3 regions of the Clostridium sp. 001 genome follow, and region 3 is predicted to be linked to each of the others. Evidence: riboswitches for the same ligand, from Rfam matches in the RefSeq annotation. Region 3 holds a riboswitch; each other region holds the start of a gene.
What was found. A riboswitch is a leader RNA that binds a small molecule or an ion and turns the genes downstream of it on or off. The one in region 3 is predicted to bind cyclic di-GMP.
Positions count from the first base shown of each region.

Region 1: it holds a riboswitch for cyclic di-GMP, as region 3 does, so the genes downstream of both, B5S50_RS02210 (methyl-accepting chemotaxis protein) here and B5S50_RS13845 (A24 family peptidase) in region 3, are expected to answer to the same signal.
Region 2: it holds a riboswitch for cyclic di-GMP, as region 3 does, so the genes downstream of both, B5S50_RS12960 (response regulator transcription factor) here and B5S50_RS13845 (A24 family peptidase) in region 3, are expected to answer to the same signal.

Region 1 is NZ_CP020473.1:517,304-525,538, forward strand. It holds gene B5S50_RS02210 (methyl-accepting chemotaxis protein) at 140-1,675, opposite strand; cyclic di-GMP riboswitch class I at 2,144-2,231, opposite strand; SAM riboswitch class I at 2,450-2,571, shown strand; gene B5S50_RS02215 (hypothetical protein) at 2,742-3,542, shown strand; gene B5S50_RS02220 (amino acid permease) at 3,582-5,078, shown strand; gene B5S50_RS02225 (PLP-dependent cysteine synthase family protein) at 5,126-6,040, opposite strand; gene B5S50_RS02230 (bifunctional cystathionine gamma-lyase/homocysteine desulfhydrase) at 6,075-7,217, opposite strand; gene B5S50_RS02235 (hypothetical protein) at 7,809-8,006, opposite strand; gene nadC (carboxylating nicotinate-nucleotide diphosphorylase) at 8,065-8,235, opposite strand, start outside.
Region 2 is NZ_CP020473.1:2,750,437-2,758,671, forward strand. It holds gene B5S50_RS12940 (methyl-accepting chemotaxis protein) at 1-868, shown strand, start outside; gene B5S50_RS12945 (methyl-accepting chemotaxis protein) at 923-3,100, opposite strand; gene B5S50_RS12950 (ammonium transporter) at 3,543-4,772, shown strand; gene B5S50_RS12955 (P-II family nitrogen regulator) at 4,901-5,275, shown strand; cyclic di-GMP riboswitch class II at 5,624-5,707, shown strand; gene B5S50_RS12960 (response regulator transcription factor) at 5,771-6,145, shown strand; gene B5S50_RS12965 (chemotaxis protein CheC) at 6,138-6,776, shown strand; gene B5S50_RS12970 (sensor domain-containing diguanylate cyclase) at 6,769-7,713, shown strand; gene B5S50_RS12975 (class I SAM-dependent RNA methyltransferase) at 8,082-8,235, shown strand, end outside.
Region 3 is NZ_CP020473.1:2,962,928-2,971,162, reverse strand. It holds gene B5S50_RS13860 (type II secretion system F family protein) at 1-1,113, opposite strand, end outside; gene B5S50_RS13855 (GspE/PulE family protein) at 1,110-2,786, opposite strand; gene B5S50_RS21845 (type II secretion system protein) at 2,851-3,375, opposite strand; gene B5S50_RS13845 (A24 family peptidase) at 3,706-4,455, opposite strand; cyclic di-GMP riboswitch class II at 4,509-4,592, opposite strand; gene B5S50_RS13840 (bifunctional diguanylate cyclase/phosphodiesterase) at 4,661-5,986, opposite strand; gene rfbC (dTDP-4-dehydrorhamnose 3,5-epimerase) at 6,648-7,214, opposite strand; gene rfbD (dTDP-4-dehydrorhamnose reductase) at 7,411-8,235, opposite strand, start outside.

The sequences.
Region 1 (8,235 bases), 2.2 Mb from region 3:
TGGGTTACTTGTCAACAACCTCATTTTATTAGAGCAAATTTAAATTCACATCAAAACTATCCAACTAATTTCAATACTTGGAGCATAATTAGTTGCTAGGATACTTCAATTTCATAACTAGGTTAGAAATAACCAAAATCTATTTAATAAGTTTATTCATATCTTCAGCAACATTTCTAAGTTCATTAATATTAGCTTCTATTTCTTCACTTGTGGCAGCATTTTGAGATATTGTTTCTGTTATCATTTCATATTTTGATATTGTATCTTTTGTCATATTCGATACTTCTTCATTAAATTGAACTACATTTTTAGTTTTTGTAAATAATGTAGTAGAAGCGTTATTTGTATCCAGAACATTATTACTAAATAATTTCAAATTGGAAGTCATAACATTTATTCCTCTGACTGTTTCATTAATAATACTATTACCGGTCTGAGACTTTTCGCTATTATACGTCATCTGTTTTTGAACTACATCAATTTTATTTTTTAGTTCATCCACTATTGCACTTGCTTGATTAAGTGATTGTTTTGTTCCTTCAGCTAATTTTCTTATTTCATCTGCTACTACAGCAAAACCCTTACCATTTTCACCTGCTCTTGCTGATTCAATTGATGCATTTAAAGCAAGAAGGTTAGTTTGTTCTGATATATCTCCTATAATATTTAATATCTCATCTACTTGTCTTGATTTTTGTTCCAAATCTTTTGTAGACTTAAACGTATCCTCTATACTATTTTTTATATCCATAATAATTGAAAGAGTATCATTTAAAGATTTCTGATTTTTATCTGTAATATTGATAAAGTAATTTATTTTATCTTCACTATCCTTGGTTTTTTTAGCAACAACCTCATTAGCATTTAATAAAGTATTTAATATTTCTTTATTCTTATTTGATTTATCTAGCATTTCACCAGAACTTTTTGATACAGATTGACTTGTTTCTGAAACTTCCAAAAGTGAACTTGTTTGTTCTTCAATAGCTGCACTTAAGTTTTCACTTGATGATAAAACAGTACCAGAAATTTGAGCTATATTTTCAAATAAATCCAGCAACTTTTGCTTTTCTTTTTTTAACTCAACTTCCTTATTACCAATTGACTTTAATAGATTAGATGCAAAGTATACAACTATGAAAATTAATGCCAAAGTTATAAAAATAGTGATGATTTTCATAGCCGCTTCTGCAATAATCAATTGTTTATCCTGAAAAATTGAAGGATTATTTACAAATACTATGATTTGACATAAAAGGCTTAAAGCTATTGACTCTATAATCATTTTTATATCAAAAAACAGGGCTCCAAGAATAACGAAAAAGAAAACTATAAGCCATATGGAATTTAAGTGCATTATAAAGTTCAAATATAAATACTGAAAATAAGTTATTATTAAAAGCACAATTTTTGTTGTATTAAATGCTTTCATATTAAAACTATTTTGAGTAATGGTACATTTATAACATTTATAAAATATAATACCATAAATTAAAACAAATATTCCAAGCATAATTAAAGAAATTACACTTATGTTGTCATTAAGTCCAAGTAATTTTATTGAAAAATAAAATAAGAATGATAGAACACAGCATACCATATAAATTATTAGCACAACTTTAAGTGATTTTTTATTAAAAGTTATTTGAAAGCTCTCTTCTTTAGTGTTCATTTTATGTCCCCCTAAATATATTAATTTTTTTACATTTTTAAGTGCAAGTTGAGATAAACAAAACATACTAATATCATTAATTTAATTGTTTGTGCAATAAAATTGATGTTGCTGGTGATATATATTTTGATAATATATAAGAATAGATTAATACATCTATGTCACTTCATTTCAAATTTGGTTTTTCTAATACAGATTTAAAAACTTTTACAAATTAAAAATGTACCTATTAATATATAAATAGGTACCAAAATATAAGTATAAACAGAGTTCTTGGCACCAGGTTGAGTTTTGATTCCACCTGATGCTTAGAAATCGTTATCCATGCGCGTAGCAGTGCTTATCCCCCACTTTGATAGAAAAGCAGATATCCCAAAATCTTTAATTTGGTGATAGTCGCTTTCACTGTGTGTGATGGGGTATTAGCAATGGTAGCGATCGGATAAATATTGATTATTAAAACTATAATTTGGTAACCTGGCAGCCATAGGAAATAATTTCCTTTAGGCCCATAGCTTTGCGACTTTATCTTTCGATAAATGTGCTATTATCAATGTAGTAATATAAAATATATTACACTAAAATTTTACAAGATTCAATGGTAATTATACATTATTGTAATTTATACATAAAATATTTGCATATCTTGTATAAACATTCAATTCAATCATATTGTCCTGTAACATAATTAGATTTTTATTGACATTGAAAAACATAACATATATAATACGTATTAGTTAATAATATTTTTACAAAAAATTAAAATTAAATAAATCCTTATCAAGAGAAACTTAGGGACTGGCCCTATGAAGTTTCAGCAACCTCATGTTTTGCCTATGCGTAAACATGTAAAGGTGCTAATTCCAGCAGATCATAATAATTCTGAAAGATGAGGGAGAGATGTTTTCTTAATAAACTCTCGTAATAACCTACGCTATTTATCCTCTTCTTTTTGGGAAGAGGATTTTTTATTTTTCAGTAAAAAATTCATGAATTTAAAATACATTACTTAAAGAGAGGAAGTGAATAATGTATTTTTACATATTAAAATACATTAGTACAAATTATGGACAAACTTACATCAAAAGAAATTATAAAACTTGCACTAAAAACTGGAGCTTCTCTAGCAGGCATTGCAAATGTTGAGGACCTAAAAAAAGCCCCTGCCTTTACTGTAGTACCTAAGATGCCTAAATATAATGGTGTTGGAACTTATATGCGTGGAGAAAAAGATAAATTTCTAACAGAAGTTCTATGGCCCCAGGGAATAAAAAGTGTACTTATTTTAGCTTATCATCATCCTATAGACAACCCTACTGTGGATTATTGGATTGAAGATCACAATACTATAGGCAACAAAAAATTAATTAGTATTACCAAAAGTGTTAAAAGCATATTGGAAAATGAAGGTATAGAAACCTATTCTTTTAATTATCATGTGGAAAAGGGTGGAATATTCCTAAAAGATTCAGCAGTAGTGGCTGGATTAGGATGTATAGGAAGAAATAACTTATTGGTGACACCTGAGTATGGTCCACACATAAGATTACGAGCACTTGGTTTAAATTTAGATTTACAATCAACCGGACCTTCTGGATACGATCCATGTAAAAGCTGCGAAATTAAGTGCTGGCAAAAATGTCAAAAAGGTGCATTTGCTAAGGAAATATATTTTTCTTCAGAATTAGGTAGAAGTGAACTGCCTGGAAGAGTAGGAAATTTTGATAGGACCTTGTGTAATATACAAATGGAAGAAGATGTAGCTAGTATTAAGCCTATGAATATACCTGAAGTTTCCACAGAAGAACCCGTTAATATTATAAAATATTGTAGAATATGTGAATATGCGTGTCCCATAGGTAAATAACTATATATTTTATTGCTAAACAAAAGGAGGAAGTTTAAAATGGACACAAATTCAAAATCAAATGAACAAGGTCAACTTAAAAGGACTCTAAAAGCCAGACATATGAACATGATTGCCATAGGAGGATCAATTGGAACTGGTTTATTTTTTGCTAGCGGAAGTGCAGTTAGCACAGCTGGACCTGGCGGTGCTGTTTTAGCTTATGTAATTATGGGAATCTTAGTTTATTTTTTAATGACATCCCTCGGTGAAATGGCAACACTGCTGCCTATATCAGGATCTTTTGAAACTTATGCTACAAGATTCATTGACCCTGCACTAGGTTTTACCCTTGGATGGAATTACTGGTTTTGCTGGGCAATATGCGTTGCAGCTGAATTGGTTGCAGGCTCAATGATTGTTAAATTCTGGCTTCCGAATACCAATACTACTTTATGGAGTATGCTATTTTTAGTAATAATTTTTATTTTAAATATTCTTTCAGCAAGAATTTACGGTGAAAGTGAATATTGGTTTGCAAGTATTAAAGTTGTCACAATTATAGTATTCCTTATAGTAGGTGTTCTCATGATATTTGGCATTTTAGGTGGAAAATCACCTGGATTAAGTAATTGGGTTCTATCAGATGCTTCTGGAAAAAAAGGGCCTTTTGTTGGCGGAATATCTGCTATTATTAATGTATTTTTAGTTGCAGGATTTTCTTTCTCTGGAACAGAAATAGTTGGCCTTGCCGCAGGTGAATCGGAAAATCCTGAAGAAAATGTTCCTAAAGCTATAAAAAATGTTTTCTGGCGTATTTTACTATTTTATATGGGGGCAATTATAGTAATTGGTTTTTTAGTTCCTTTTACTGATCCAAACTTATTAAAAAGTGGTGCAGATAATATTTCATTCAGTCCTTTTACCATGGTATTTAAAAGATCTGGTCTTGCAATTGCAGCAAGTATTATGAATGCAGTAATTTTGACATCAGTTCTATCCTGCGGTAATTCAGGCCTTTACGTAGCTTCACGTATGCTTTATTCCCTATCCAAAGAAGGAAAAGCACCTAAATTTTTATCAAAAGTAAACAAACATGGTGTTCCTACAACTGCTTTATACGCCACAACTGTTATTGCTTGTTTTGCTTTTTTCGCCTCTTTGATTGGAGATGGAAAAATATATTACATACTCTATAATGCTTCTGGTATCACAGCCTTCTTTGCATGGTTAGGTATAGCTATTTGCCATTATAGATTTAGGAAAGCATACACTGCACAAGGTAAAAATTTGAAGGATTTGAAATATAGAGCTAAGTTATATCCATTTGCCCCCATTATATCTATAATACTTTGTATAATTGTTATATTTGGCTCTAACATATGGGTATTTCAAGCTAAAACATTTAGCTGGTTTGATTTTGTAACAAATTATATGTGCATTCCTATATTTATATCTTTGTATCTTGGATACAAGATTATTAAGAAGACAAAGATAGTACCTCTCAAAGAATGTAACTTTGAGTATAATGAAGATGAAAAAAAACCATCAGCTTAGTTTAGCTGATGGTTTTCTCTCTTGTTTTAATCTAAAACCTTCGCAATTTATTCATATAAGTTTTTGCTAAAATATCTGTCTCCTCTATCCGGAAATACTGTAACTATATTACCTTTATCTATAATTTTAGCTAGCTTTAATGCAGCTGCAATTGCTGCTCCAGAAGATGAACCCACTATCAATCCCTCACGTTTAGCCAGTTCTTTAACTAGTGAAAAGGCCTCCTCATCATTTATCTTTATGACTTTATCCACTAATTTCAAATCCATAGTGTCTGGCAGGAAGTCATTTCCTATACCTTCAATGGCATAACCGTGTTCTTCAGTGCCGCCGCCAAGAGTAGATCCTTCCGGATCAGCTAATACAGCTTTTACATTACTATCTTTTTCTTTCAAATATCTTGCTATTCCTGTAAAAGTTCCCCCACTTCCAGCTCCAGCTACAAAGTAATCTATCTTACCGTTTAACTGCTCATATATTTCAGGACCTGTTGTAAGGTAATGAGTCTGTGGATTGTCTTCATTTTCAAATTGACCAAATGATATAGAATTGGGAATTTTGCTTAAAAGTTCTTTTGACTTTTCTATAGCTCCTCGCATACCGTCTTTTTCAGGAGTATGCACTATTTCTGCACCAAGTGCCCTCATAAGCACTTGCTTTTCTATGGAAAATTTCTCTGGGACCGCAAATACTACTCTATATCCCCTATTGAGTGCTCCAAGTGCAATTCCAAGTCCAGTATTTCCTGCTGTAGCTTCTACTATAGTATATCCTTTTTTTAACTTTCCTCTTTTCTCTGCCTGCTTTATCATATAATCCCCAATTCTGTCTTTTACACTTCCTCCTGGATTGAAATTCTCAAGTTTAGCATATATATTCACACCATCTTTTAAATCAAATTCATTTATCTTTAATATAGGAGTCTTTCCTATCATTTCCTTTATATCATCAAAAACTTCCATTTAAAAATCCTCCAATCAAATTATTTATCAAACTCTATTTTGAAAGCTCAATTGCCTTTTTTAAGTCTTTTACCAAATCTTCTTTATTTTCTATTCCAACAGAAAGTCTTGCCAAATTGTCTACAATTCCAACTTTTTGTCTTATTTCATAAGGTATAGCTGCATGGGTCATAGTAGCAGGATGGCACATTAAAGATTCCACTCCACCAAGACTTTCTCCAAAAGTTATAAGTTTTAAATTCTTAAAAAATTTTTTTATATCTATATCCTTTTTCAGTACAAAGGAAATTATAGCTCCATAACCTCTAGCCTGTTTTTTCTGAATTTCATAGCCTTTATGGCTATCAAGTCCCGGATAATAAACTTTTTCTACAAAAGGACTTTCATTTAAAAACTGAGCTATATAGGCTGCATTTTCAAGGTGTCTATCCATTCTAACTGACAATGTTTTTATTCCCCTTATCAAGAGCCAACTGTCAAAAGGTCCTAATACTCCACCTGTTGAATTTTGTATAAAATACAGTCTTTCAGCTAACTTTTCATCATTTACAACAACAAGTCCTGCAACTAAGTCGCTGTGTCCCCCCAAATACTTGGTTGCACTGTGAAGTACTATATCTGCTCCGAGTTCTATTGGATTTTGAAGATAAGGTGTCATAAAAGTGTTGTCTACAATAGTCAAAAGGTTATTTTTCTTTGCAATTTCAGATATCTTTTTTATATCTGTTATATCCATAAGTGGATTAGTTGGGGATTCAATATATATTGCCTTTACTTCTTTTGTAATGCTACTTTCAACTTTTTCCAGGTCACTTGTATCAATCAATTCGTAGTTTAAATCAAAATTTTTAAATACTTTATCAAGTACCCTATAGGTTCCACCATATACGTTGTCTGATATTATTATTTTGTCTCCACTTTTGAAAAGTGTCAGCACGGCAGTTATCGCTGCCATTCCTGAGGCAAATGCAAATCCATTTTTACCTTCTTCAAGTTGTGCTATAAGTTTTTCAAGTGCCTCTCTAGTTGGATTTCCCGTTCTTGAATATTCATATCCTTTGTTTTCTCCAAGTCCACTTTGCTTATAGGTTGACGTCTGATATATTGGAACACTAACTGCTCCTGTAGTTTTATCCCCATCAACCCCACCGTGTATTAATAATGATTCTATATTCATCTGTTTATTCTCCTTTCTTGATTCCCTATAAATAATTTCAATATAAAAAATTTTCAATTATTTTCAAATGTTATATTTTTGAGTTCCGGATTCTCAAAAACAAAAAAACCTTCTGCCTCAATTCAGAGGCAGAAGGTTTACTTCCGCGGTTCCACTCTGTTTATCCTATAAAAAATACATATAATGGGACAACTTAATTTTTGGTACAATCATACCTCAATGCTTTAACGGGCATATACGCTGAAGTCTACTAAACTTCAATTCAGAGCTCCAAGATGCACTTCAATTATCATCAACTAAGATCTCCTTTCATCCAAGGGAAATCCTCTCTGTAATAGTCAAATTATAACCTACTCTTCTTATCATCGCAATTCATAGTTATTTACTAAGATTTAATTTAAATTTATGATACTACGTAATTTAAATATTATCAAGTATTATTTTTAATTTTTATTTTATTTTTTTACTTTACATATGTAAGATTTTATCATTATAGTATTTATGGGGTTGTTGCACTAAGTAATTTACATACAATATGTTGGAACAACATACTGTAGTATTCAAGCTTAGTGTAACAGCCCCACTTTAAATTTATTCTGCATCAATTTTATCCAGCAGTTTTTCAATATACTCAAGTATAACCCTTTGTTTTATATCTTGAAACATTTCATCAGTATCCCATATCTTATCTTTTATACAAAGACTGTCTTTTATACATATACTTTCTCTTAATCTAGTTGCATCCAGTTCCAATTGACTTTTTAACTCTTTCAAGTTTTCTATAGCCAATGTCATCACCTCATTTGTTCCTCTTAATATACTATTCATGACTTTAAAATTAGGAACTCTATATAAATCTTAAACTTATATCCATCGCTTTTACAGAATGTGTAAGAGAACCTATAGATATTATATCAACACCTGTAGAAGCAATATCCACTATAGTATTTTCGGTGACATTTCCCGAAGCTTCTAAAATAAACTTTTTATTTACAAATTTCACAGCCTTTCTCATAGT
Region 2 (8,235 bases), 210 kb from region 3:
TACTACGGAGGAAATCTCTTCTATGATGACGTCTGTAAATGAGTCTACTTCACAAATAGCAGATGGATCTGAAGATTTAAGTAGGATTACAGAAGAGATAAGTGCCTCTTGTGAAAAAATGGAACAAAATACACATAAACTTACCCAAAAGGCAAATGAAGCTACAAAATCTTCAACAGAAATAAAAAAACGTGCTGTGGACATAAAGGAAAAGGCAGCTCAAAGTATAGAAGAAGGTACTGATATATATAATAAAAGAAGAGATGATATTATAAAGGCTATTGAAAAGGGCAAAGTGGTTTCAGAAGTTAAAATTATGGCAGCTTCTATTGGTGATATAGCAGAGCAGACAAACCTTCTAGCATTAAATGCAGCTATTGAAGCTGCAAGTGCAGGCGAGCATGGCAAGGGATTTGCAGTAGTTGCAGATGAAGTTAGAAAATTGGCAGAAGAATCTTCAGAGGCAGTTGGAAACATAAATAAAATGGTACTTGCGGTGGAAGATGCTTTTAATAATTTGTCTGACAGCGGCAAAGAAATTTTAAATTATATATCAAATAGTGTTAAACCAAATTATCAAATTCTAATGGATACAGGACTGCAGTACGAAAAGGATGCAGAATTTATGAATCAGATGTCAGAGGAGATTGCTGTAGCTTCAAAACAGATGAGCGGGATAGTATCTGAGGTAAATGGTGGTATTCAAAGTGCAGCAGCTACTGCACAGGAGTCTGCGGCTGGATCTGAGGAAATTTCCAGTAGTGTAAATGAGGTTACTAAGGCTATTTCAGATATATCTGGTTCTTCTCAGAGTCAGGCAGAACTTGCAGAAAAACTTACAGATATAGTAAGTCAATTTAAAATATAAAAATAAGTCATAAAAACAGATTCATGAAAGTAAAATGTTCATGAATCTGTTTTTTTAATTTATCTTAAATGCACCTACCATCTCTTGAAGGTTGTCAGATGAATATTCTAAAGTATCACTTATTTCTTTTAGCCTTGTTGTTTTGCTCAGTATTTCTTCAAGTAAATTTAGGGATTCTTCACTGCTGTTAGTACCTTTAACGGTTCTTATATTTATTTCATCTGCAGCTTGATTTATATTTATAACCATGTTATCTACATCTTCGCTTTCTTTATTAGTTATTTGGAATATATTGTCCATTTTTTTGTTTATATCTTCTATGTTTCCTATAATATATTTGAAAGTACCTATACTATCCTTTACACTGCTTGTAGAACCTTCAACTTTAGAACCAATTTCATTAATTTCATGGAAAGTATTTTTAATTTCATTTTGAATATTGACAACTAAGGTACCTATGGATTTTGTTGCGTCCTCTGTTTCAACAGCTAATTTTGATATTTCTTCAGCTACTACTCCAAATCCCTTTCCTGCTTCACCAGCTCTTGCTGCTTCTATAGTGGCATTTAATGCTAGGAGTTGAGTCTGATTACTGATGCTGTTTATTGTAGTAACTGCATTGGTTATAGCATTTGAATGATCTCGAAGTACTGTTATCCTAGTAAGGGTTTTTTTCATAGCTTTTTCTAGATCATTTATAGAGTTAAGTATACTGTTAAAATAATCATTGGCTTTTACTGCACGATCACTAGTATTTACAATCTTGTCTGTAACCTGGTTTATGAGGGTATCCATTTCCTGTATTGATGCAGACAGATTATTAAAGTGTTCTTTAGTACCTTGAAACACATTATTTTGCTTTTGAGAAACATCTACCAGACCATTAACAGTTTTAGCTACTGTATTCATATTATCCTTTACTGCATTAGTCAAATTGGAAACTACTTCAACAGAGTCTTTTGATGTTTTAGAAGAAATACCAACTCTTTTTATCATAGACATTTGATTATTTATAAATTTGTTAAACCATCTTGAAAGTTCACCTATTTCATCGTAAGAAAGTTTGTCTACTCTTTTTGTTAAATCTCCTTTACCTTCAGCTATCATGTGAAGTATATCCACAGTCCTGTTTAATGGTTTTACCACTAATTTTTGTGACACTGTATAACTTACTAAAGTAAGTATACACCATGCTAGTATGGAGGATATGATTCCAGCATCGGGTTTTAAAGAATAAATTGCACTATTTATAGCTATAACCAAAGCTGAAGCAATTGATATTATAATAGGTATTCTTAGATTTATACTTTTAAAGTTATATATTTCTGATATGTCCCCTTCACACATCATGCCCCAGGTTTCATTGCTGTAAGGAGGAGTTATAAGGGTACCTTTACCGCCTACAAGTATATGCCTGTAGTCAGGATAGCCTGGCCAGGTGTCTAGGTTTTCACCATTTTTAATGGTATTTTTAACTCCCTGGTGTAGATCTCCTGTTTCGGGATCTGTAAATCTTATTTCAAATTCTGTATGTTTTTTAATTTTAACAATACTTCCTTTAGAAGTCCTTACACCATCTTTAAGATTTTCTCCTTTAGTAAAAGTATTATCTTCAAATCTACTTCTGGATATAGCAGTTCCAGGTAATATATCTCTGTTTGTTTTTACCATAAATAAATAATTATCACCGGAATCCTTGTATATATGAGTATCTTCATCCTGGATTACATTACTCATATCGTCATTGAGTATTCGTCCTAAAAGTATTCTTTTGTTACCGGAACAATTTGAATAAGGTGTAGAAAAAAGTAAAGTTACTTCATCTGCAAATTTCTTTTTGGATAAATCTATGTCTAAAGTAAACGCATCCTCATAAGGACCATACATGAGTTTTTCATTTTTTATGCCGCTTTTATAATTAGGAAAAGTACTCATATCAATACCTATATGTTTTTTACAAGTAGAACTTAATATTTTTCCACTTTCATCTAATATGAATAGCTCACAAAAATCATCATATTGATTTAATTTTTTATCCAGTTCCTGTAGTAAGTTACTGTCATCTTCATCAAAGTTTTTTATAATATTTTCTGTATTCTCAAGCTGCATCCATTTATCCCTAAACCAATTGTCTAACGCTTTTTTTCTTCCTTTTGATATACCTTCAAATACCTGTCTAGATTGATTTTTGATTTTTTTATTTAATGAATACATTAATTTTAATTTTATCATAAGCTGCCCCCTTTTGCTAAATAATACAGTTTAGATTTTTAGCATAGATAAAATTTATTTATATATTATAAGCACTTTAAATTATTATTGTATAATATATTCTACAAAATTTTAATAATTCCTGTAAATTTTATAATAAAATTTAGTAATTATTCATTAAATAAAAATAATTTTTTAACAATTAAAATGAATAATTTTAACTTATAATATTCATTGATAATGATTAGTATATTTCTTAATTTTATATACAATACTGAAATATATAGGAATAAATTCTTATACGCATATTAATGAATCAAATTCTGCAATTGTTAATAAAAATACACTATTTATAATAAATTATTAAAATTTTGATATTACTATTGATAATTTATCTAAAAATTAGTATTATATATATAAGTTTTACAAAATTCATAATTATTTTTTAAAAGGAGGTATTTTTATGTACGGAGTAAATGGAGCAGATACAGTTTTCGTACTTATAAGCGCAGCACTAGTAATGATAATGACTCCAGCACTGGCCTTATTTTATGCAGGAATGGTTAGAGGAAAAAACACTTTAAACAGCACTCTTCATAGTTTTTCAGCTTTAGCAGTTATATCTATTCAATGGATACTTATAGGATACACATTATGTTTTGGCACAGACATTGGGGGAATCATAGGTGGCTTTAATTTTGCAGGTTTAAAAGGAGTTGGATTTGCACCAAATGTAGATTACGCAGCTACTATTCCACAGCAAGTATATATGTTGTTTCAGCTTATGTTTGCTATAATAACTCCAGCACTTATATCAGGATCCATTGCAGAAAGAATGAAATTTATGCCTTGGGTAGCATTTGTTTTACTTTGGACAACTTTAGTTTATGATCCTATTGCTCACTGGGTATGGGGAACAGGTGGATGGCTTAAAAATCTCGGAGCTTTAGACTTTGCAGGTGGTAATGTAGTTCATATTAGTTCAGGTATTTCCGGACTTGTAGCAGCACTCATGCTTGGTAAAAGGAAAAATGTAGGAAAACCTAGTAACTTGCCGATGACATGTTTAGGAGCGGCAATACTTTGGTTTGGTTGGTATGGATTTAATGCTGGAAGTGCACTTGCTATAAATGATGTAGCAGTAAATGCTTTTATAACTACAAATACTTCCGCAGCAGCTTCAGCAATAAGTTGGAGTGTTTGTGAACTCTTCTATAGAAAGAAAGTTACTTCTCTTGGAGTTGCCAGTGGAATAGTTGCAGGTCTTGTAGCTATAACTCCAGGCGCAGGTTTTGTAAGTCCTTTAGCTTCAATACTTATTGGATTAATAGGAGGAGCTATTTGTTACACTACTGTTACTTTTGCAAAATCTAAGTTTGGATATGATGATGCACTTGATGCTTTTGGATGTCATGGTATAGGAGGAATCTGGGGAGGAATTGCTACAGGAATATTTGCATGGAAAGCAATAAACTCTGCCGGTGCGAGTGGACTTATACATGGGAATCCTAAATTGGTTCTAATTCAACTTACAGCTGTTCTGGCAAGTGTTGTATATTCTGCAATAGTTACATTTATAATAATTAAAGTAATTAAATCTGTAAGTGGAATAAGAGTAACTGATAAAGATGAACAGATTGGACTTGATGTTACAGAACATGGTGAAGAAGCTTATGGAGGAATGAATATTTAACAATTGACTATTTTATTGTAAGAAAGGGAACTCTAGTTTAAAATAAGAATTGAATTAGAGAGTTAATTTTCATAAAACATCATAAGCTGTATTATGAAAGTAAATATATGTTTAAAGGAGGTAAAATAATGGGAGACAAACTTACTAAGGTTGATATTATTACTTCTGGAGGAAGATTTGAAGAGCTGAAACAAGCATTAGGAGATATAGGAATTTCAGGTATGACTGTTACGAATGTTTTAGGGTGTGGAATGCAAAAAGGTCATAAAGAATATTATCGTGGGTTAACTATGGATATTAATTTATTGCCTAAAGTTAAAGTAGAGATAATAGTTTGTGAAGTACCTGTAGAGAAAGTTATTGAAACTGCTAAAAAGGTTCTCCACACTGGAGAAATGGGCGATGGAAAAATATTTGTATATAATGTAGAAAATGTTATACGAATAAGTACTGGTGACGAAGGCAAAGCTGCTCTGCAATATAACAAAGATGATAAAAGGTAATGATAAACAGAGTTCTTGGCATCAGGTGGAGTTTTGACTCCACCTGATGCTTATTAACAGGATTCTTAGTGCTTCAGCACTTAGAATGCGTTATCCTTTAGGGGAAATCGTTATCCAGAGATGTAGCTGCTCTTTACTCCAACTTGGAGAAAAGCAGATATCCCAAATCTTCGATTTGGTGATAGTCGCCTTCACAGAGTGCGTGGGAGTATTAGAGCAGGTAGTCATCGGACAAACTAAGTAGAGATATAGTGGAGTTTAGGAATATATTAGAGCTTAATTAAGATATTGGTGTTATTAGTGTTATTTGACTTTATTTATATTTGATAGTAAAATGAATATAATTTAATAATAGTTGGAAGCAATGAAAAATTTCCGCTATTTGGGCACTTGGAAATTTTAAAGCTAGTAGTGCACCCGGCCAACAATTAATAATGTTTATTAATTGTTGGCTTTATTTTTATTTTAAGGTTACTGGGGGGAATAAAAGTTATTATGTTAAAGATTCTAATTGTTGATGATTCTAACTTTTCTCAAAAGATAATATCTAATTTATTAAAAAGTTTTTTGGATAATGCTGAGTTCTTTTTTGCAAGTGATGGAAGAGAAGGCTTTAGCAAATACAAAGAAATTAAACCGGATTATGTATTTGTAGATTTGTTGATGCCAAATGTAAATGGTAAAGAGTTGATAAAATTAATAAAAGAATATGATGCTAGTTGTAAAATAATTGTTATTTCTGCAGATGTACAAAAAAACGTAAGAGAAGATATGGAATCATATAACATAATGTACTTTATAAATAAACCGTTTAATCAGGAAAAAGCAAAGTTCATATGTGATAAAATGAGGAATGATAAAAATGAATAGTAATGCCTTAAGATATGATATATTAAGGGAATTATTTAATATTAGTATTGGCAAGGCTGCAAGTATTCTTTCGGAAATAACAAATAAAAAGATTTTGTTAGATGTTCCTAATATAGAAATATTAAATTCTCAAGATGAAAAATTTAAAATAAATGGATATTTACCTGATAAAATAGATGGAACATTAATGGTATCTTCTATTTCTTTTGAAAAAAAATTAAAAGGAAAAGCAAATTTAATCTTTCCGGCTAAAAAAATGAGAACTTTTATAAATCTTTGCTTAAACGAGGAACAAGAAAATAGTGAATATTATGATATGAATTTTACAGACATAGATTTTGATACTGTTAAAGAAATAGGAAATATAATTTTAAATTGTATCTTAGGTGAAGTTGGGAACTATTTAAATATCAACTTAACATATACTTTACCGGAAGTAAAAGTATTTAATGTAATAGATTTTAGCAAAGACATTAAAAATGAAAGTTATATGTATACCTTGGTTTTATACATAACTTTTCTCATAGATGATGTGGAAATAGAGGGTGCTGTAATAATTGATTTAACATTAAAATCCTTAAATGAATTGATGAAAAAAATTGATAAAGTAAGGGATGAACTTTATGAATAGAATTTTATTTGATGCTCTGGATAATGTTAATGAAGGAGTAGTAATTTTAAATGAGCAATTTAAAATTTTATTTTGGAACAGTTATATGGAACATATAACTGGAATTGGAACAAAATATATTATAGGTAAAAGTATTTATAAAGCACTACCAAGTTTTAATAGAAATTATTTTAATGAATCTATAAAGTCTTTAATGAATAATGAATATAGACTGTTTTTTTCAGCCACCATGCATAAGGATCTAGTTAATGATAATGGAAAATTTAATTTAAAGATAAGCAAGTTAGAAGAAGGCAAATCGAGGTTCCTATTTTTGGAGTTTATTAACGTTACCAATGAATTTGAGAGAGTTAATCAATTAAAATTATATATCAATAAATTATTTCTTTTAAATAAAGAACTAAAGGATAAAGAAAAAGTTATTAGAAATTTGGCTTATTATGATAAATTAACAGGGTTGGGAAACAGGGTGTTATTTTATGAAATTGCAGAGAAAATACTTGACAGTTGCCGTAGAAATAACAATATGTTAGGGCTAATGTTCATAGATGTAGACAATTTTAAAAGTATTAATGATACCTATGGACATACGACTGGTGACAACGTTCTCGCCAAGGTGGCAGATATATTGAAGAAAGCTACGAGAAAAAATGATGTAATTGCTAGATTTGGTGGAGATGAATTTTTAGTATTGCTGCCAGATATAAAAAATTTTAATAATTATAAAATAATACATTCTAGGATTATAAATACTAAAAAGAGAATTATAAATTTAGGTGGTAATAAAATAAATATATCTCTTAGTACTGGAGTTAGTTTTTATCCTCAGGATGGCAAAAGTATTGATGAACTTATAATAAAGGCTGATAAGGCAATGTATATTGCAAAAAACGTAGATGGAAATGATAACTGTTTTTGCAGTAAATATATTGTGTAAGATTAGTATTTAAGTTAGAAATTAATAGTTAAGAATGAAGAATTAATAGTTAATGTGGATTTTTTTCCGTTACACTACAAAAAATCTTTGATTAAGCTTTTCACCACTCGTTTTGCTAAAGCGAAACATTGCTGATTTATATAAATTTAAAGATTTTTTGCGACAGCTAAAAATCATCTTTCACTATTAATTTTTCATTATTAATTCTTAATTTGCTAAGCTTTGCTTCGCAAGTTTTTTATATTAAGTCAAAATTTTATATGTGCGAAAGTTTGAGTTCCTATATAAATTAGAACTACATTTGATATAATAACTATAGAACTTGTAAAGGAAAGCTAGATTTATACATATAACTTTAGGAGGATAATATGGACTATACTTTAATTGCCACATCAACTTTTGGACTTGAGTCTGTAGTGGCTAAAGAGCTTAAAAACTTAGGATATGATGATTTAAAATTGGAAAATGGTAAAGTTACTTTTCCTGGAGATGAGATGGATATAGTTACCTGTAACCTGTGGC
Region 3 (8,235 bases):
GGTTAAAATAGGTTCCACAAGTGACATAATTCTAGCAATACCTGTTTCTACTTTCTCATCATATATGTCAGCCAGTTTAAACATAATCTCATCAAGCTTACCTGTTTCTTGTCCTACTCTCATCATCTGCGTCACAAGAGGCTTGAAAATATTTTCACTTTCAATAGAATCAGCAAAAGTTGTACCCCCAATTAGCTGGTTTTTAACTTTATCTATTTTTTTTGACATAAACATATTTTCTACAACAAGCTGCACATTATCCATTATAGTTATAATAGGAATTCCAGACTTTAAAAATATTCCCATACTTCTGGTAAACCTAGCTGTTATAATATCTAGCTTAACATCTCCTAAAATAGGAATCTTTAACTTAAACTTATCAACAAAATATGCAACTTTAGAAACTGTATTTATATATTTCAAAAAAATTACTGCTATAATCGTACAAATAATTATATACAGATAATTATTATCAAAAAAATTCATAATACCAAGTACAATTACTGTTATAGCAGGTAATTTCATGTTTTCAAATAGATTTTTTATTTCAGGAAATACAATAAAATTAAAGAATACAAGCATTCCTAGTGCTACAATTAAAATTAACATAGGATACACAGCTGCACTTTTAATTTTACTTTTTATACTGGCTTCTTTTTTATAAAAACTCTCCATATTATATAATACAGTATCTAAATTTCCACTGATTTCTCCTGTTTTGACCATATCAATTAATAGTTTTGGAAATTTCCCGCAGTTTTCCATAGATACATCCAAACCATTGCCTTTTTTTATACCATCCGTTATATTTAAAATTATTTTCTTCATATTCTTATTTTTAATTTGCTGCTCCATTATTTCAAGTCCATTTAAGAGAGTTATTCCTGAATTTAAAATCATAGCAATTTGCCCACAAAAATTAGCCAAAATTTCATTATCAAGTTTCTTATCTAAAAACTTAAATCTAGATAAACTAAATTTTTCTTTTACATATATTACTTTCAACCCTTTACTTTTTAAATTTCTAAATGCTTCATCAGCATCAATATCTTCAATTTCTTCCTTTATTACATTAAATTCATCATCCCAAGCTTTATATATAAATTTTTTCATATATTATCTCCATAAGTAGCCCTTAACATTTCTTCAACAGTAGTTACTCCATTTAAGACCTTATTTATACAGGATTTCCTTAAAGTATTCATGCCCTTATCCACAGCTAATTTTTCAATTTTATTTTCAGTATAATCTGTATCTATGATATTTTTAATGTCATTATCTATTTCAAGTATTTCAAATATACCTATTCTTCCCCTGTAACCTGTATTATTGCACAAGCTGCATCCTTTACCTCTCTTTAGTTTAACCGGTTCTTTAAGTCCAAGTATTCTCATTTCTCTCTCATCACTCATATATTCTTCGGCACAACTTGGGCATATCTTTCTAACCAGTCTCTGAGCTACAACGCCTGCTAAAGTAGAAGATATAAGAAAAGGCTTTATGCCCATATCCAGAAGTCTTCCAATAGTTCCTACTGCATTATTGGTGTGGATAGTTGATAGTACCAAATGTCCTGTAAGTGCAGATCTTATAGATATTTCCGCCGTTTCATTATCCCTTATTTCTCCTACAAGAATTATATCGGGATCCTGCCTTAGTATACTTCTTAACCCACTGGCAAAGTCAAATCCAATCTTAGTATTTACCTGCATCTGATTAATACCTTTTAAATTATATTCTACGGGATCTTCTATTGTTATTATATTTTTTGATACGTCATTTAATATGTTTAATATGGAATATAGAGTTGTAGTTTTACCACTTCCTGTAGGTCCTGATACCATTATTATACCATATGGACTTGCAACCATCCTCTTTAGTTTCATTAATTCATCGTTTTCCAGTCCAATTTTTTCAAGATCCATTGAAAAGCTGCTCTTATCAAGCAGTCGCATTACAATTTTTTCACCTAAAATAGTTGGGATGGTGGAAACTCTAATATCTATTGTATGCTGCTTAACTTTAAAGTTAATTCTGCCGTCCTGGGGTATTCTATTCTCAGCTATATTTAAACTGGCCATTATCTTTACCCTGCTTATTACAGCAGAAAGCATGTCTATGTCCGTTCTCATAATTTCCCTCAGCATACCATCTACTCTAAATCTAACTCTCATTTCTTTTTCATCCGGTTCTATGTGAATATCCGAAGCATTATATAGCATTGCATTTTCAATTATGGTATTTAGAAATTTTATGATTGGTGCAGCTGTTTCATCAGCTAACTCCTGATCATTTTCCACCGTCCTATTTGCAAAGTTTTTTCTATAGTCCTGTACTGCTTCTTGTGCCTTACTTTTTCCATAATATTTTTGAATATTTTTCAATATACTATTTCTAAGTGCTATAGCTGTTTTAACATGATAGCCTGTCGATACTTTTATATCCTCTATGGCAAAATAATTTAAAGGATCACTCATAACTACAAGTAAAGAACCATTTACAATGTCTATTGGAATAGCCTCACGTTTTTTTGCAGTACTTACAGGTAAAATATCTATAATATTCTGGGATACATTGATATTATCTAAATTTATCAAAGGTATGCCAAGCTGTTCTTTTACTGCATTAACTATCTGTTCATCTGTTGTAAATCCCATATTTACAAGTACTTCTCCAAGTTTTTCACCTGATTCCTTTTGCATTCTGAGAGCCTTCTCCATAACTTCTTCAGTTATAACTCCCTCATCTACAAGTATCTGTCCCAGACGTTTTTTTATTTTTGGCATAATAAACACCTCTAAAAATCATTATATTATAAAGAACATGGAAAAACCATGTTCTTTAATTAACCTATTTAACTTTTAATGGTTGAGTAGGAGTTCCACCTTTATCATAACCAAAAACAGCATATCCATCACTATATACATAAATTACAACTGCGCCCTCATGACTAGCATCGTTACCATTTACAGAAGCACTAGTAACTGATCCTCCTCTACTAATAATTACAACCGATGCATTTCTTTTAGCAAAAGGATTAATTAATTGTTCATCCGTCTTGGTTGTATCTGTAGGACAAAGGTCTCCTGCTTTAGAATTATTAGGTGCTGATAAATTAAAGTCTGATTTCATCTTCGATATAAGTTGGCCATAGTGTAAATAGCCATAAGCTCCTCCGTTATTTGTAACTGTCGTTTCCAAATAACCTCTTACAGTATTCACATTGGTAGTTACACCTGCATTTTTAGAATTGCTTTTAAATATTTGCGACTTAGGAATTAAAACTACAGCAAGTATGGCAATAATAGCAAGTACTATCATGAGTTCAATAAGTGTAAAGCCTTTCTTCTTTTCTAATGTCATTACATTTTCCACAGACATCCCATCCCTTCATTAATTAAAATAACTCAATAGCTCAGCTTTCCCATATATGGAATTTGGGCTTAATATAAAAAAATTGTGAAACAATTTTTTTAAAGAACAAAGTTCAAAGTTCAAATATCAAATAAGGATAATTTTCTTCCTAACGTCAGAAAATATTAAAATTATAGATTTCCTGAGATACGAGGGAAATCATCTTTATCTGTTCTTTGTTATTTGAACTTTGTTATTTTCAAAAGCTTTGTTTCGCAATATTTTTAAACTATGAAAGTTGATTTAAAATAACATACTATAAATTAATATATGTCTTACAACACCCTTTTGTTATAAATACCAATTTACAATATTTTGTCCACAAAATACTGTAATAATAGATGCCAGTACAATAAATGGTCCAAAAGGTATGTAGTCTTTTCTTGACTTCTTTCCTGACAGAATAAGTATTACTCCTGCAGTGGCTCCTATAATAAAGGATAAAAACAACATTAGGAAAGTAAGTTTAAGCCCAAGAAACAAGCCGCACACAGTACAAATTTCTGCATCTCCCCATCCCATGCCACCTTTTGTTATGAGAATGATAAGAGCTAAAAGTCCACCGCCTACTATACCTCCATATACATATGTCTTTATAGGCAGGCCATTATAATAATATATTACTAAAAATATAAATGTAGAAATCAGACCTACTACTGTGGTTTTAAAATAAATGTCAGTGGTATTCAAATCTATCATTCCTACCACAATTAAAATACTTATAAATACAATATATTTTACAATATCTATGCTAATTCCAAATTTAACATAAAGCATAGTGTACAACAAACCAGTTGTAAATTCTATAATAGGATATCTTGCAGATATCTTCTCTCCACAATTTCTACATTGTCCCTTTAAAATAACATAGCTTACTATAGGAATTAAGTCATACCATTTAATCCTGCTGCCACAATTTGTACAATGAGAAGGTGGATACACAATAGATTCCTCCATTGGTATTCTATATATGCATACATTTAAAAAACTTCCTATTATGGTTCCAAAAACAAAAACAATAATACTACAATAAATATACATATGCACTCCATTTTTAGGGTTAAATAAAGCCTTATGATTATAAAAAAGTTCTATAATCATAAGGCCGGTTGCATCATTAACTCAATACACACCAGATGCCCATATAAAGTGCGTATTTCATTGTTTCCCATTAATATATTAAATCATTTATTATGATTTTACCATAAACTTCACCAAAATATAAGTGTTTTTAAAACTTTGTACTTTATTTTTTGCTTTCTGAAAAGATGCTATTACCTGGCTTACTAAAGTTTGATGTTTTCATAAAATTTACAAGATCATTGGAACTAAGAGGTTTTCCAAAGAAAAAGCCCTGTACATTAATGCAATTAGCTTTTTCTAAACATTTAAGCTGCTGTTCTGTTTCCATACCTTCTGCCACTACCTCCAAATTTAAGTCATTTGCAAGATTGATAAGATGTCTTACAATAGTAAACTTTTTTTCAGATTTATCTATACCATTAATAAAAGATCTATCTATTTTTATTCCATCTATAGGCACACTGTATAGGTAATTTAAAAATGAATATTGAGTTCCAAAATCATCAACAAATATTTTTATTCCCATATCTTTTATATTTCTCAAGGCAGATGTAATTTTTTCAGTAGAATTAATAGCCGTCCTCTCAGTTATTTCAAAATTAATATATTCAGGCTTAACTTGCGTTATTTCCAATATATTTTTAATAAAAGTAATAAAAAAATCATCTTCAAATTGTCTTATAGACAAATTAACAGACATAATTAAATCGGAGTATCCAAGGCTATGAAGTCTTTTTGCCTCAAGACATGCCATATAAAAGACAATTCTGCCTACTTTCTTTATTTCGCCATTTCTCTCTATTCCATCAATAAAATATGAAGGTGTTAGTATCCCAAACTCTGGATGATTCCATCTGATAAGAGCTTCCACTCCATAAATCTCACCGCTGTTAACGTTTACCTGTGGTTGATAATATAATATGAACTCATGATTAATCAAAGCATCTTGTATATCAGTTCGAATTTTTTCTTCCATAGCATTATTTTCATACATATTAACATTAAAAAATTCATATGTGCTGCCGCGTTCTTTATTTGCACAATTTAAAGCTATACTTGCATATTTAAATACATTACCAAGCTTCCTATCATCATAGGGATATAAAGAAATTCCTAATTTTATTTCCAATTTTAATTTTTTATCTGCCAATAGAAACGAATCATCACTTATTTCCATTATTCTTTCTACAATCTCTACAGAACTGCGTCTAGATTTTATATTAGGTACTATAATAAGCAATATGTTCCCGCCAAACTTATAAATATATGATTTTTGATTAATAAGACGTTTTATCCTGTTCACAATATTATGCAATAAAACATTGCCGTATTTGTACCCTAATATATAATTGCATAAACCTAAATTAGACATATTAAGAAGGCATATTGAGAAGCTATCTTTTTCCTGTACATATTTATACATAAATTCATCAAAATTATAGATAGAATAATTTAAGTCATAATTATAAGGTAAGAAATCCTTTTTCATGGACAATATATCACCGCCCTTATATTTTGATAAATGCTCCAAAATATAATTAATTTCATATTTTAATAATTTATTATATCATACATTTAGATTTAATTCAAATTAATAGGATAATTGTATAAAATTAACTTGCCCAAGTAATACTTTGAATAAAATTAAAACCACCAATTAGCTATCATATAACTAACTGGTGGTTAAGCAAATCCTAACTCTTTTGAGTACTCTGATCTTACCTGAATATTCATCACCCTTTTTCAATTACCATTACAATGTATTAATACACTATAAAAATTTAATTTATTATTTTTTTCAAACACACTTCTAAAAAACTTCAATTAACTTTCTACCAAAAGACTTACCTTTAAAACTATACTGCTTTATTACATAACACTTTAATCTAAACTTACCAAATTTCATACATTCTTGTTGAACATTCTTACAAATTAAATATTCACAAGTATTTTTCAGATATTCCTTATAACTTACTCCAGTGAATATTTAATCATATTTACTTTCGTTCTAAATAAGTGTATTAATATCTGATTTTTTAAACTTTCTACTTCTTTAAAACAATTTCCTTAGTACTCTTTTCGAGTTAGGATTGCTAGAAGAAGTTATATCTTTCTTCTTGAATTTATTATATAGTAAACGTTTATATAAGTCAACACTTTTTTATATTATTTTTGCACTCTTTTAGTGTAGGCCATAATTTATCCCTTTCAGAAAAAATAATATTGTCAATTCCCTCAAGAGGCCATTTTATATTTATATCAGGATCATTCCATATAATACCGCCTTCATCTTCAGGATGATAAAACTCAGTACATTTATAGCAAAATTCTGCTTCGTCTGAAATAACTAGAAATCCATGGGCAAATCCCTTTGGAATATAAAATTGTTTCCTGTTTTCTTCAGATAGTGTAACTCCTATCCATTTCCCATAGGTAGAGGATCTCTCTCTTAAATCTACAACAACATCAAATACCTCTCCTTTTTCTACTCTCACCAATTTTCCTTGAGAATAGTTTTTTTGAAAGTGAAGTCCCCTTAAAACGCCCTTCTTAGATTTAGATTTGTTATCCTGAACGAACACCTCATCAAGACCTGCCGACTTAAAATCATTATAGTTATACGTTTCCATAAAATAACCTCTATTATCCCCAAAAACACCTGTTTCTATTATGTACACACCTTCTATATCTACTGGTTTAAAATTAAATTTACCTATTTCAATCATATCCCTTCCTGTTCAATTCACAATTCACAGTTCACAATGCACAATTGAAAGTTCAAATATAAATTAAAGTTTAAAGTTCAAATAACAAATATCAAATGTGGAAAGTTTTCTTCCTGTGTCAGAAAATAATTATATTGATTTTGCTATAGCAAAATTTCATTATTTGTTCTTTGATATTTGATCTTTGTTATTTATTTTTGTACAGTTTTTCAATAAAGGATTTAAGTGCATCTTCCCACTGTCTCATGCCATCACCAATGCTGCACCGGAGCATCATATTATCAAGAGAAGAAAATTCCGGTCTTTTAGCTGCCCTGTTGAGTTTTTCCGAAGTCATAGGAGATACAGTGCAGTCTATGCCAGCATGCTCCACAATTTTGCAGGCAAAATCATACCAGCTGCATTCACCCTTACCACTGCAGTGGTATATGCCATATTCACAAGTAAGAGCAAGCTTTAAAATATGATAAGCAAGATCCTCTGCATTAGTAGGATTACCTCTCTGATCATTTACCACATCTAAATGTCCTTTTTCCTTTGCAGCTTTTAATATAGTATATACAAAATTTTTACCGTATAAACCATAAAGCCAGGACGTCCTTACTATAAAATACCTGCTGTAATTTTCTCTAATATACTGTTCTCCTAAAAGTTTAGTCTTTCCGTAAACACTAACAGGATCAGGTGAGTCATATTCCCTAAAAGGTATAGTACCCCTGCCGTTAAAAACATAATCAGTAGAAATATGTACAAGTTTTATTCTTGTATTTTGTGAAGCTAATGCTAAATTTCTAGCTCCTAAGGAATTTACTTTAAAGGCACTTTGAAAATCAGTTTCACACTTATCTACATTAGTATAGGCAGCACAATTTATAATTATATCTGGAGCATAATCAGTTATAAAATCTCTGACATCATTTAATTTTGTTATATTCAATTCTTCTTTACTGGTGAATCTTACTTCAGCATCAGAATAAACTTTATCAAGTGCTCCTATTTCAGATGCTCCTCT